3 regions of the Micromonospora zhanjiangensis genome follow, and region 2 is predicted to be linked to each of the others. Evidence: riboswitches for the same ligand, from Rfam matches in the RefSeq annotation. Region 2 holds a riboswitch; each other region holds the start of a gene.
What was found. Region 2 has a riboswitch for cyclic di-AMP ahead of ACFOX0_RS10800 (C40 family peptidase). Riboswitches for the same ligand answer to the same signal wherever they lie in the genome.
Positions count from the first base shown of each region.

Region 1: another riboswitch for cyclic di-AMP. It lies ahead of ACFOX0_RS24015 (C39 family peptidase); the one in region 2 lies ahead of ACFOX0_RS10800 (C40 family peptidase).
Region 3: another riboswitch for cyclic di-AMP. It lies ahead of ACFOX0_RS07075 (coiled-coil domain-containing protein); the one in region 2 lies ahead of ACFOX0_RS10800 (C40 family peptidase).

Region 1 is NZ_JBHSBN010000020.1:24,382-27,618, forward strand. Features, by position in the region: gene ACFOX0_RS24010 (roadblock/LC7 domain-containing protein) at 127-549, shown strand; gene ACFOX0_RS24015 (C39 family peptidase) at 706-1,512, opposite strand; cyclic di-AMP (ydaO/yuaA leader) riboswitch at 1,879-2,021, opposite strand; gene ACFOX0_RS24020 (DedA family protein) at 2,432-3,136, shown strand; gene ACFOX0_RS24025 (mechanosensitive ion channel family protein) at 3,192-3,237, shown strand, end outside.
Region 2 is NZ_JBHSBN010000006.1:6,478-9,714, reverse strand. Features, by position in the region: gene ACFOX0_RS10805 (N-acetylmuramoyl-L-alanine amidase) at 1-722, opposite strand, end outside; cyclic di-AMP (ydaO/yuaA leader) riboswitch at 978-1,121, shown strand; gene ACFOX0_RS10800 (C40 family peptidase) at 1,206-2,165, shown strand; gene dcd (dCTP deaminase) at 2,245-2,823, opposite strand; gene ACFOX0_RS10790 (DUF488 domain-containing protein) at 3,050-3,237, shown strand, end outside.
Region 3 is NZ_JBHSBN010000003.1:248,208-251,444, reverse strand. Features, by position in the region: gene surE (5'/3'-nucleotidase SurE) at 1-84, opposite strand, end outside; gene ACFOX0_RS07080 (SRPBCC family protein) at 192-644, shown strand; gene ACFOX0_RS07075 (coiled-coil domain-containing protein) at 902-1,942, opposite strand; cyclic di-AMP (ydaO/yuaA leader) riboswitch at 1,945-2,075, opposite strand; gene ACFOX0_RS07070 (cation diffusion facilitator family transporter) at 2,259-3,176, opposite strand.

The DNA.
Region 1 (3,237 bases), on a different contig from region 2:
ACCGGCCACGCACGGGCCATTCGGGCGACTCCGGCGGAAAAGGGTTCGGGCGGTACCGCGAGTTCGTGTAACGCCCGGGTAGGCTCAGCGGGCGCCCCCGCCTGACGCCGCGAGAGGACCGCGCCTGTGACGCATTCCTGGACCCTGACCGACGACCTGACCCGGAAGCTCGACGACCTCGTCGACCGGGTCACCGAGGCGGAGTTGGCGATGGTGCTGTCCCCCGACGGCCTGTTGCTCGGCACCTCTCGCGGGGTCGACCAGGAGGTCGCCGAACAGGTGGTCTGCGTGGCCGCAGGGTTGCAGGGGTTGGCATTGGCCGCCGGCCGGCTCACCGACAACGGCGGGGTCCAACAGATCATCGTGCAGATGGCCGAGGCGTACCTCTTCCTCGCCACCACCCGCGGCGGTGCGCTGCTGGCGGTGCGGTTCACCGCCGACGCGGAGATCGCCGACGTCGCGTACGAGGTGGCGCTGTTCGCCAACCAGTCGCACCACGACCTGCCGGCGGAGTTGGAGTCCGCGGTCCGCTCGCCGGCCCGCGACTGACCGTCCGCCCCACCCGCCTCCGACCGCCCGGCGGCCGACCGATCGACCGGTCCGGGCTGCGGTCGCACCGCCCCGGGCCGGCACACCACCGGCGGCCGGCCCGGTTCGGTGAACCGGGCCGGCCGAGGGGAAGCGGGCTGACGCCCGCGCGTCGGATCAGGCCGAGTAACCGTGGCCGGCGGCCCAGCCGGTGACGTCGGCGGTGGTCATCCAGTACAAGCTGACGTCCGGGTTGGCCGGGTCGGCGAGCTTGAGGGTCCGGCCGTTGTCCCGGTAGCCCACCACGGTCAGGTAGTGGCCGCCGTCGTAGCTGTGCCAGCCACCGTCGAGGTCGGTACGGGTACCGGCGACGTTCACCACCGGGACGTACCCCTGGGTGATGGCCCGCACCACGTCGGCCCGCATCCGGTCGGCCTCGGCGGCGCTGCCACCCTTGACGGTCCGGGTCCGGTAGAAGTCGGTGCCGATGACCGCGTTCAGCACCCGGGTGGTGTCCTCGGCGGAGTCGGTACCCCTCTCGGTGGTGCCCAGCCGGCTGGCGACGGCGTCCTGGCTGGGGCTCTTGCCCTTGGCGGTGAGCGCGATCCGGGTGGCCGCCGGGCCGCAGTAGTAGTAGTTGATCTGAGCCTGGTACTCGTACGCCAGGGTCTTGGACGCCGGGGGCTTGGGCTTCGGCGCGGGTGGGGGCGGTGGGGGTGTCGTCGGGGACGCGGCGGCCGAGGGCTGCGCGGGTGTCGGCGAGGCGGGGCCGGTGGTGGCCGGTGCCGGCTCGGTCTGGCCGGCCGGTGCCAGTTCGGCGGCGACCGGGCCGGACGGGCCGGGGACGGTCGCCAGGCCCTGGACGGCCAGGATCCCGGCGGTGAGGGCCGCCACGAGGGCCACCCCGGAGCCGGCCGTCAGCCGGACGGTGCGACCGGACGGGCGGAGCCGTCGTCGGGTGCGTTGCGTCACGTAATCCTCCACAGATGTTCCGGTTTCGGATCGCGGTGAGGCGATCGGAAGCGCGGGGTCAGGTCGGCCCGGCGGCGCGTCGACATGGCGATGTCCGGTCGGTGGTGGAGGTCAGGTCGGGGCACCCGGGGACCGCCCGTCGGGCGACGGGCGCACGGAACCGTCCGCCACCGCCGCGCGGTGGTGGGCGTCGTCCTCGATGTGATCGCCGGGCGCGGGTCCCGGCGGGTACGACCGTCCTCGCCGCCACCGACCGTCGACGGGTCGGTTGGCCGGTCCGGGCGTTACGACCCGGCGGGGCGGGCGGCCTGGGACACGGGTATGCGGCGGGGGGATCCGGGGGATCGACCGCGGCTCGTGCTGCGCTTCACGAACGTGCTCTCCTTCCGAGACCGCCTACCGGGTTAGCTGACGGATTCGGGCGGGAAGGCCGCCCTACCGCGGGCTTGCGCCCGACGGATTCACCCCAGACGTGCAGTGGGTCCCCGGCTCGTGAGTTCACGACTCAGCGGGCCCGCTCCGGTGTCACCCACGGTGACCAGGGGCCAGAGCGGACGGGCCGACAGTACCGACCGGGAATATCCCTGCCAACCCCGCTTGACCAGCGGAAACGGTGATCTGGGTCGGCACTTTGGTCGATCCGGAAGGCGTCGATCTTTGTTTCACTCAGAGTTACTGGGTAGAGCGGTCGCCCCGGGTCGCGACCGGTAGCCCAATGACCAGAACCGACATGTCGGACATCGCCCGTGGCACCGACCCGGCACGGCGGAGAAGTCCCGGTGACCATCGAGACGAAACCGTTACCTGATCCGGCGGTCGGGCCCGCTCCGGCGGATGGTGCCGCGATCGGGCGACGGGGTCGAATCCTGAGCTGCGTGCCGGGTAGATTCAGCGCCTGAGTCGAAGGGTGGACCGGTTGCATCACGTGGAAATGTGGCTCTCAACCCTGCCGCCGGCCGGGGTGTACCTGCTGGTCGGCCTGATCATCGGGCTGGAGAGCATGGGCATCCCGCTGCCCGGCGAGATCGCACTGGTCAGCGCCGCTTTGATCGCGGCCACCGGCGTGGTCGCCCCGGAGTGGGTGGCCGGCGCCGCCGCCCTGGGGGCCATCGTCGGCGACTCCGTCGGGTACGCCGTGGGCCGGCGCGGCGGCCGGCCGCTGCTGGAACGCCTGGGCCGCCGGTTCCCCCGCCATCTCGGTCCGAGCCACCTGCTGCGCGCCGAGGAGATGTTCGGTCGATGGGGTGTCTGGGCGGTTTTCTTCGGCCGGTTCGTCGCCCTGCTGCGCATCCTGGCCGGACCGCTGGCCGGCGCGCTGCGGGTGCCGTACCGGAAGTTCCTGATCGCCAACGCCGCCGGCGGTCTGCTCTGGGCCTTCGGCACCACCTACCTGCTGTTCTACCTCGGTCGCGTCGCGGAACGGTGGCTCAAGGACTTCTCCTGGGCCGCGCTCGTGGTGGCGGTGCTGGCCGGGATCGGCAGCACCCTCTGGCTGCGGCGGCGGGCCGCCCGGCACGCCGCCGCGGACGAGCCGACCGGCGCACCGGCGGAGCCGGAGGTCGCCGGGTCGCCCGTCGGGACGCCGGAGCACGCGAACCCCCACGAGCCCGATGATCGGAGTGTGTTCCCAGGTTGACGGAGAGTTCGCCGGGTATGCGAGCCGGGCATGCCCAGGTGACAAGGGGGACACCATGTCCGAAACCGTCGCGGTCACGCAGGTCGACGTCGGCATCACAG
Region 2 (3,237 bases):
CGCAGGCCCAACCGGTCCAGCCAGGACCGGGCCGGGGCCAGCCCGGCGCGGGCGGCCAGGGTGAGCCGGTGCCCGTCGTCGGTCACCCGGGTCATCCCGTCCCGGAGGGTGCCGTACACCTCGTCGGCGAAGCTGCCGGCGCCGTCCGCGGTGTCCGCGCCCGAGTACCGGGCCACCGCGCCGTACCAGGCCGCGGGGTCGCTGCCGGCTCCGGTCGGGGCACCGAGACCCTTCTGGTACGACGCGAGCAGCGCGGCGCCGCCCCGGATGTTGGCGGCCGGCTGGGTACGTAGCGCCTCGGCCGCGCTGCCGGTCAGCCGGGCGGCGGCGTCCAGCGTCTGCAGGGCCGCCGCGGTGGGCGCGTCGGGATCGGGCGCCTGCGGCCCGGTGACCCGCAACGCGGGCCGCGAGTCGTCGCCCCGCGGGTCCTCGTCCGTGTCGACGTGACGGGCGGCGGTCAGCCCGGCGACGTACCGGCCGTCGGTGAGGTGCATCGGGCCGAACCCGCCGCCGGTGCTGGGCGTGCCGGCGTTGGTGTCCCAGCGCGATTCCAGGTAGGAGACGGCGAGCAGTACGCTCTCGGGCACGCCGAACTCGGCCGCCGCGGCGGCGTACTCCTGTTGCCGGCTGTCGGTCGGCGCGGCCGTCGCCGGCGTGGCGCCGGCGGGGGTGAGCGCCGCGGCGCCCACCAGCGCGGTGCTGAGCAGGATCCGCCTGCCCACGGGCACTCTCGGTCGGTGCATCGGACCTCCAAATCGGGGGTGGGTGACAGTGGTCACCCTCACCCCTGGCATGGCGGGTCGTCAATAGCTGCCGGTGCTGTGCCTGATAGCCGTAGGAAACCTTCACTGGTAATCGCGAATACCGTGCGTCATGAATAACGAATGAAGGTGTGTCGCGACTTGCAATTCACCGCTGCGTTTCCCTACTCTTGGTGACCGTCGATCCGGCGGTAGCTCGCCCATCCCGGGCGGCGGCGGGTCGACACGCCGAATCGTCACGCACGAGCCGGGGACCCAGGCAACACCGGGGTGAATCCGCAGCACCACCGCGGTAGGGCGCACCACTCTCCTCTCCGCCCGAACCCGTCAGCTAACCCGGTAGGCGGTCAGGGAGAAGGAGTACCGACCCCGGTGGCACACCATGCCCCGCGGTCCCGGTCCGTCCGGTCGGCGCCCGCCGACCGTGCGACCGCGCGACCGCGTTTGCGATGGTCCGTCATTTCCACCGCGTTCACCGCGGTAGCCAGCGCCGCCGCGCTGCTCATCGGCGCGGCCCCCGTCCACGCCGCGCCGTCGGTCAGCGACATCGAGAAGCAGATCGACACGGCGTGGAACGATCTCGAACCGACGATCGAGAAGCACAACGCCGTCAGCCAGGACCTGGCCAAGAAGAAGAAGCTGGCCGACGAGCTGGCCCGGAAGATCCAGCCCCTGCAGTTGCAGGTGGACCTGGCGATGAGCAAGGTCGGCGAGTTGGCGGTCCGGGCCTACAAGGGCGACGAGGCCTCGGCCCTGAACGCCATCCTGGCCACCGGCTCCCCGAAGGAGCTGATCAACAAGCTTGAGGTGCTCGACCAGTTCGCCCGCGACCAGCAGCAGGACGTCCAGGCGGTGGTCGACCTCAAGGCGAGGTACGCCGCGCAGAAGGCGCCGCTGGACCGACTGGTCGCCCAGCTGACCCGGACCGAGGCCGAACTGGCCAAGAAGAAGAAGGACATCGACACCGAGATCGCCCGGCTGCAGAAGCTGCGCCTGCAGGCGTACGGCAGCGGGGCGGGAGGTGTCTTCAAGCCGGCGCCCTGCCCGGCGAACTACCCGGGTGGCAACGCCGGAAAGGTGGTCAAGTTCGCCTGTGCGCAGATCGGCAAGCCGTACATCTGGGGTGCGTCCGGTCCGGGCAGCTACGACTGCTCGGGCCTGACCATGGCGGCCTGGGCCCAGGTCGGAGTCAACCTGCCGCACAACGCGGCCCAGCAGCACTCGCTGGTGAGGTCGGTCAGCCGGGCCGAACTGATACCCGGTGACCTGGTGTTCTACAACAACCTGGCGCACGTCGGGATGTACGTCGGCAACGGTTGGGTGGTGCACGCGCCGCAGAGCAACGACCACGTCCGGATGAGGAAGATCGACGGCGGCATCGTCGGCTACGGCCGACCGGGCTGACCGGCTCTTCCGATACCTGTCGCGAAGCCCTCCCCGCCGAACCCGGCGGGGAGGGCTTCCGCTCTCGCGCGGCGTCGGGTCAGGCGGTCGGCCAGGTGCGCCAGTTCTGCCAGGACCGGCTCGGGGTCGGTCCGCGCTGGCCCTGGTAGCGCGAGCCGTACACCGCGGAACCGTACGGATGCTCGGCCGGCGACGAGAGCCGGAAGATGCAGAGCTGACCGATCTTCATGCCCGGCCAGAGCTTGATCGGCAGGTTGGCCACGTTGGACAGCTCCAGCGTGACGTGCCCGGAGAAGCCGGGGTCGATGAACCCGGCCGTGGAGTGCGTCAACAGGCCCAGCCGACCCAGGGAACTCTTGCCCTCCAGCCGGCCGGCCAACTGGTCGCCGAGCGAGATGACCTCGTACGTGGAGGCCAGCACGAACTCGCCGGGGTGCAGCACGAAGGGCTCGCCGGCCGGCACCTCGACCAGTGACGTCAGGTCGTCCTGCTGGGTGGCCGGGTCGATGTGGGTGTAGAGGTGGTTGTTGAAGACCCGGAACAGGCGGTCCAGCCGGACGTCGATGCTGGACGGCTGCACCAGCGCCGGTTCGAACGGCTCCAGGGCCAGGTTGCCCGTCTTGATCTCGGAGACCAGGTCCCGGTCGGAGAGCAGCATCGTGCCAGCCTATCGAGCCGCCCCGCGGGGGAGTTGCCAGGTGTGACCGGGCTCGACAACTGATCGGCCTGATCGGTCCGGTTGGCCGATTGGGATCCTTCGTGCGGCTCCGCCAGCGGTTGTGGGCAGGCGCTGCGTTTGAGGATCCAAGGGCGGGGTAGGAGTCGATCGAGCACGGTGCCCCCGTACGGTTCCGGCTCGAGACCCACCTCAACGAAGCCGGCATATGACATCGCGGGAGATCTGGACGATCGGGCACTGGACGTGCCCGGAATCGGCGTTCCTCCAGCCATTGCACGCGCACGACATCGGGCTGCTCGCCGACGTGCGTGCGCAGCCCGGATCGCGACGCAACCCGCAGTTCGGGCGCGACGCGATGCCGCGTTGGCTGGTGCGGGCCGGCATCGACTACGT
Region 3 (3,237 bases), on a different contig from region 2:
GTGCGCCACGGCCGTCCGGGCCAGCGCCCGGATGCCCGGGGCGGAGATCCCGTCGTCGTTGGTGACCAGTACCCGCAACGCCATGTGCCCAGTTTTCCCGGTCGGTCGCGCGTTATGCGGCCGGTCCCGTCGACCGTGGCGGCGTCGGGGACAATGGCCGGACGATCCCGCGGCGAGAGGCGGTCCGGACCGTGCGCGAAGGCACCTTCCAGTACACGATCCAGGCCCGCTGCACGCCGGAGCGCGCGATGCGGACGGTGGCCGAGCTCGACCGGCACCGGGAACTGCATCCGCTGATCGTCGCCGTCCGGGCGGTGCCGCCGGCTCCGGGCGCGCTGCGCGGCTGGCTCATCACCGACCGGTTGGCGTGCGGGCCGTTCCGGTTCCCGATCACCTACCGGGTCGACCTGCTCAGTCGGGACGATCACCAGCTGGTGATGGTGGCCCGCCAGCGACCCGCCACCACGGTACGCAACCACACCACGGTCACGCCCGAGCCGGACGGGCTGGTCCGGATCGACGTCACGATCACCCTCGCCGCGCCGACCCCGCTCTTCGGGTACGCCTTCCGCCAGGCCCGCGCCGCCCACCTGATCCTGGCCACCCGGACCCGCGCCGCCCTGGAGGCGGAACCCTCCGAATGACAGCGGCCCTCAGCTCGGGCCGAGGGCGACGGCGGCGCGCAACGTCGCGTCCCGCAGCGCGGTGCACCGGCGGACGTTGGCCAGCCGGTTGACCGTGCGGGACACCCGGGCCAGGCGCTGCACCGGGCGGCGTCGCAGCCGGTCGTAGTCGGCCAGGGCCCGCCCGCCGGGGCGACCGCGGGCGGGCGTGGAGTCGCTGCTGCGCGGACTGCTCGACCGCGACTGACGGCGGTCGAGCCGTCCGCGCCAAGCGCCGGTCAGACCACGGACAGGTGTACGTGGTTGGTGTGGTCGCTGGACGGGTCGCCGTTGCCGCTGGTGTACGCCTGCCAACCACTGCTGGGCAGCCAGATCTGTTTGAACCAGATCACGTACAGCACGGCGAGCCGGTCGGCGTTCTTCACGAAGTACGCCGCCAGGTTGTTGCCGTACGTCCGGTCGCCGCCGGACGCGACCCCGCCGAAGCCACCCTTCTGGGCGGCGAAGTCACAGGCCCGCCCCTTCGGGTGCTCGCCCGACCCGCCGTCGCGGTGACAGGAGACGAACCGGGTGAAGCCGGCCGCCTTGGCCTGGTTCATCGCGTGCAGGGTGCGCGGCGTGATGCAGCCGTCGGTGGTCGGGTCGTTGACGCTGCACGACTCGCTCGGCCAGGAGCCGTCGGAGTTGCGCGGCGCGGCCTTCGCGGCGCTGCTGCTCGTGCCGCTGACCCCGGCGCTGGCCCCGCCGCCGCCGTTCGCGGCGAGCGCCCGCTCGGCCTGCTGCTTGCGCTTGGCCATGGCCGCGACCTGCTTGCGCTGTTCCAGGATCTCCTGGTCGATCGCGGTCTTCGCGCGGGCCGCCTGGTCCCGGGTCTCGACCAGGGCGCGGACCTCCCGGTCCTGGTTGGAGGCGACCGCGCCGAGCCGGGAGGCCCGGTTCAGGAAGCCGTCCGGCGAACCGCTCTCCAGCAGCGCCGAGACCCGGCTGAGCCGGCCGGTCCGGTACGCGACGTCGGCCAGCTCGCCCACGGTCCGGTTGCGGGTCGTGAGGTCGGCCTCGATGGCCGCCAACCGGGTGGTGAGTTCCTGCTGCCGTTGGGTGGACTTCTTCACCGCCGCCTGGGCGTCGAGGAAGCCCTTGGACGCCGCGTCGAGTTGTTCCCGGAGGCTGGCGCTGCCGCCTTCGACGTCGCCCGGCGCGGCGAGGCCGCGGGTCGGGCCGGCGGCCGCGGCGCCGGCCGGAACGGCCGGCAGTCCGATCGCCAGGACGGCGGCGAGCAGTGCCGCGATCCGGACAGCCAATGGTGGTACGGGGGTCATGGACATCCTTCCGTCAGCCGCCGACCGGGTTAGCTGACGGGTTCGGGACGGAAGATCCCTACCGCTGACGCGGATGCACCCCACGTACGTGGTTCCCCGGCTCGCCGCTTGGGCGATTAGGCGACGGCCACCGCAGGCGCCGGAGGGCGCCGCCCGGCGGAGACCGCCGCCGAGCTTACCGGCACCTTCCGGGCAGACGCAGCAAATGCCCGCCGCGTCGGCGGCGCAACATGCCGATATGCCGGACATAATCGGGCGCGGCGCCGCCGCCCGGCCGGAAACTTAAGGCGCCCCTAATCGACCCGGTCGCGCACCGTCACCAGCTCTGCGGGCCGCACGCGTCGTCCGGCGGGGCTCCGGGCTCGACCTGGAGGGTGGCGTGCTCGATGTGGAAGTCGTCCCGCAGCGCGGTCCGCGCCTCGGCCAGCACCGTCCCGACCTCGCTGCCGCTGGACACGGTCAGGTGGGCGGAGGCGACCTCCATGCCCGAGGTGAGGGTCCAGACGTGCAGGTCGTGCACGTCGGTGACGCCCCGTACCGCGCACAGCCGGGCCTGCACCGCCGGCACGTCCAGGTGCTCCGGCGCGGCCTGCACCAGGATGCGCAGCGCGGCCCGCCCCAGCCGCCAGGTGCGCGGCAGGATGAACAGCCCGATTCCCACGGCCACCACCGGGTCGGCCCACCACCAGTCGGTGACCGCGATCACGGCGGCCGCGGCGATCACGCCGGCCGAGCCGAGCAGGTCGCCGAGCACCTCCAGGTACGCGCCGCGCAGGTTGATGCTCTCCTCGGCCCCGCGCCGCAGCAGCCCGAACGCGACCAGGTTGACCAGCAGACCACCGACGGCCACCACGAGCATCGGGGTGCTGCGTACCTCGGGCGGCTCGCCGAACCGACGGACCGCCTCGACCAGCACGTAGATCGCCACGCCGAAGAGCAGGACCGCGTTCGCGAGCGCGGCCAGCACCTCCAGCCGGTAGAGCCCGAAGGTGCGCTGCGGGTCGTCCCGCCGGCGCCGGCCCGCGGTGATCGCCGCGAGCGCCATGCCGATCCCGAGCACGTCGGTGAACATGTGCCCGGCGTCCGAGAGCAGGGCCAGCGAGCCGATCGCCAGGGCGGCGGCCGCCTCGACGACCATGTACGCGGCGAGCAGGGCGAAGGTGGCCCAGAGGCGGCCCCGGTGCCGCTCCGCGGCGCGCAGGACCTGCGTGCCGTGGTCATGACCTGCGCCCACGCCCCATACCTTCCGCCAGCGATCCGACTCCGACCCAATATATGCTCACATCGCGATGTGT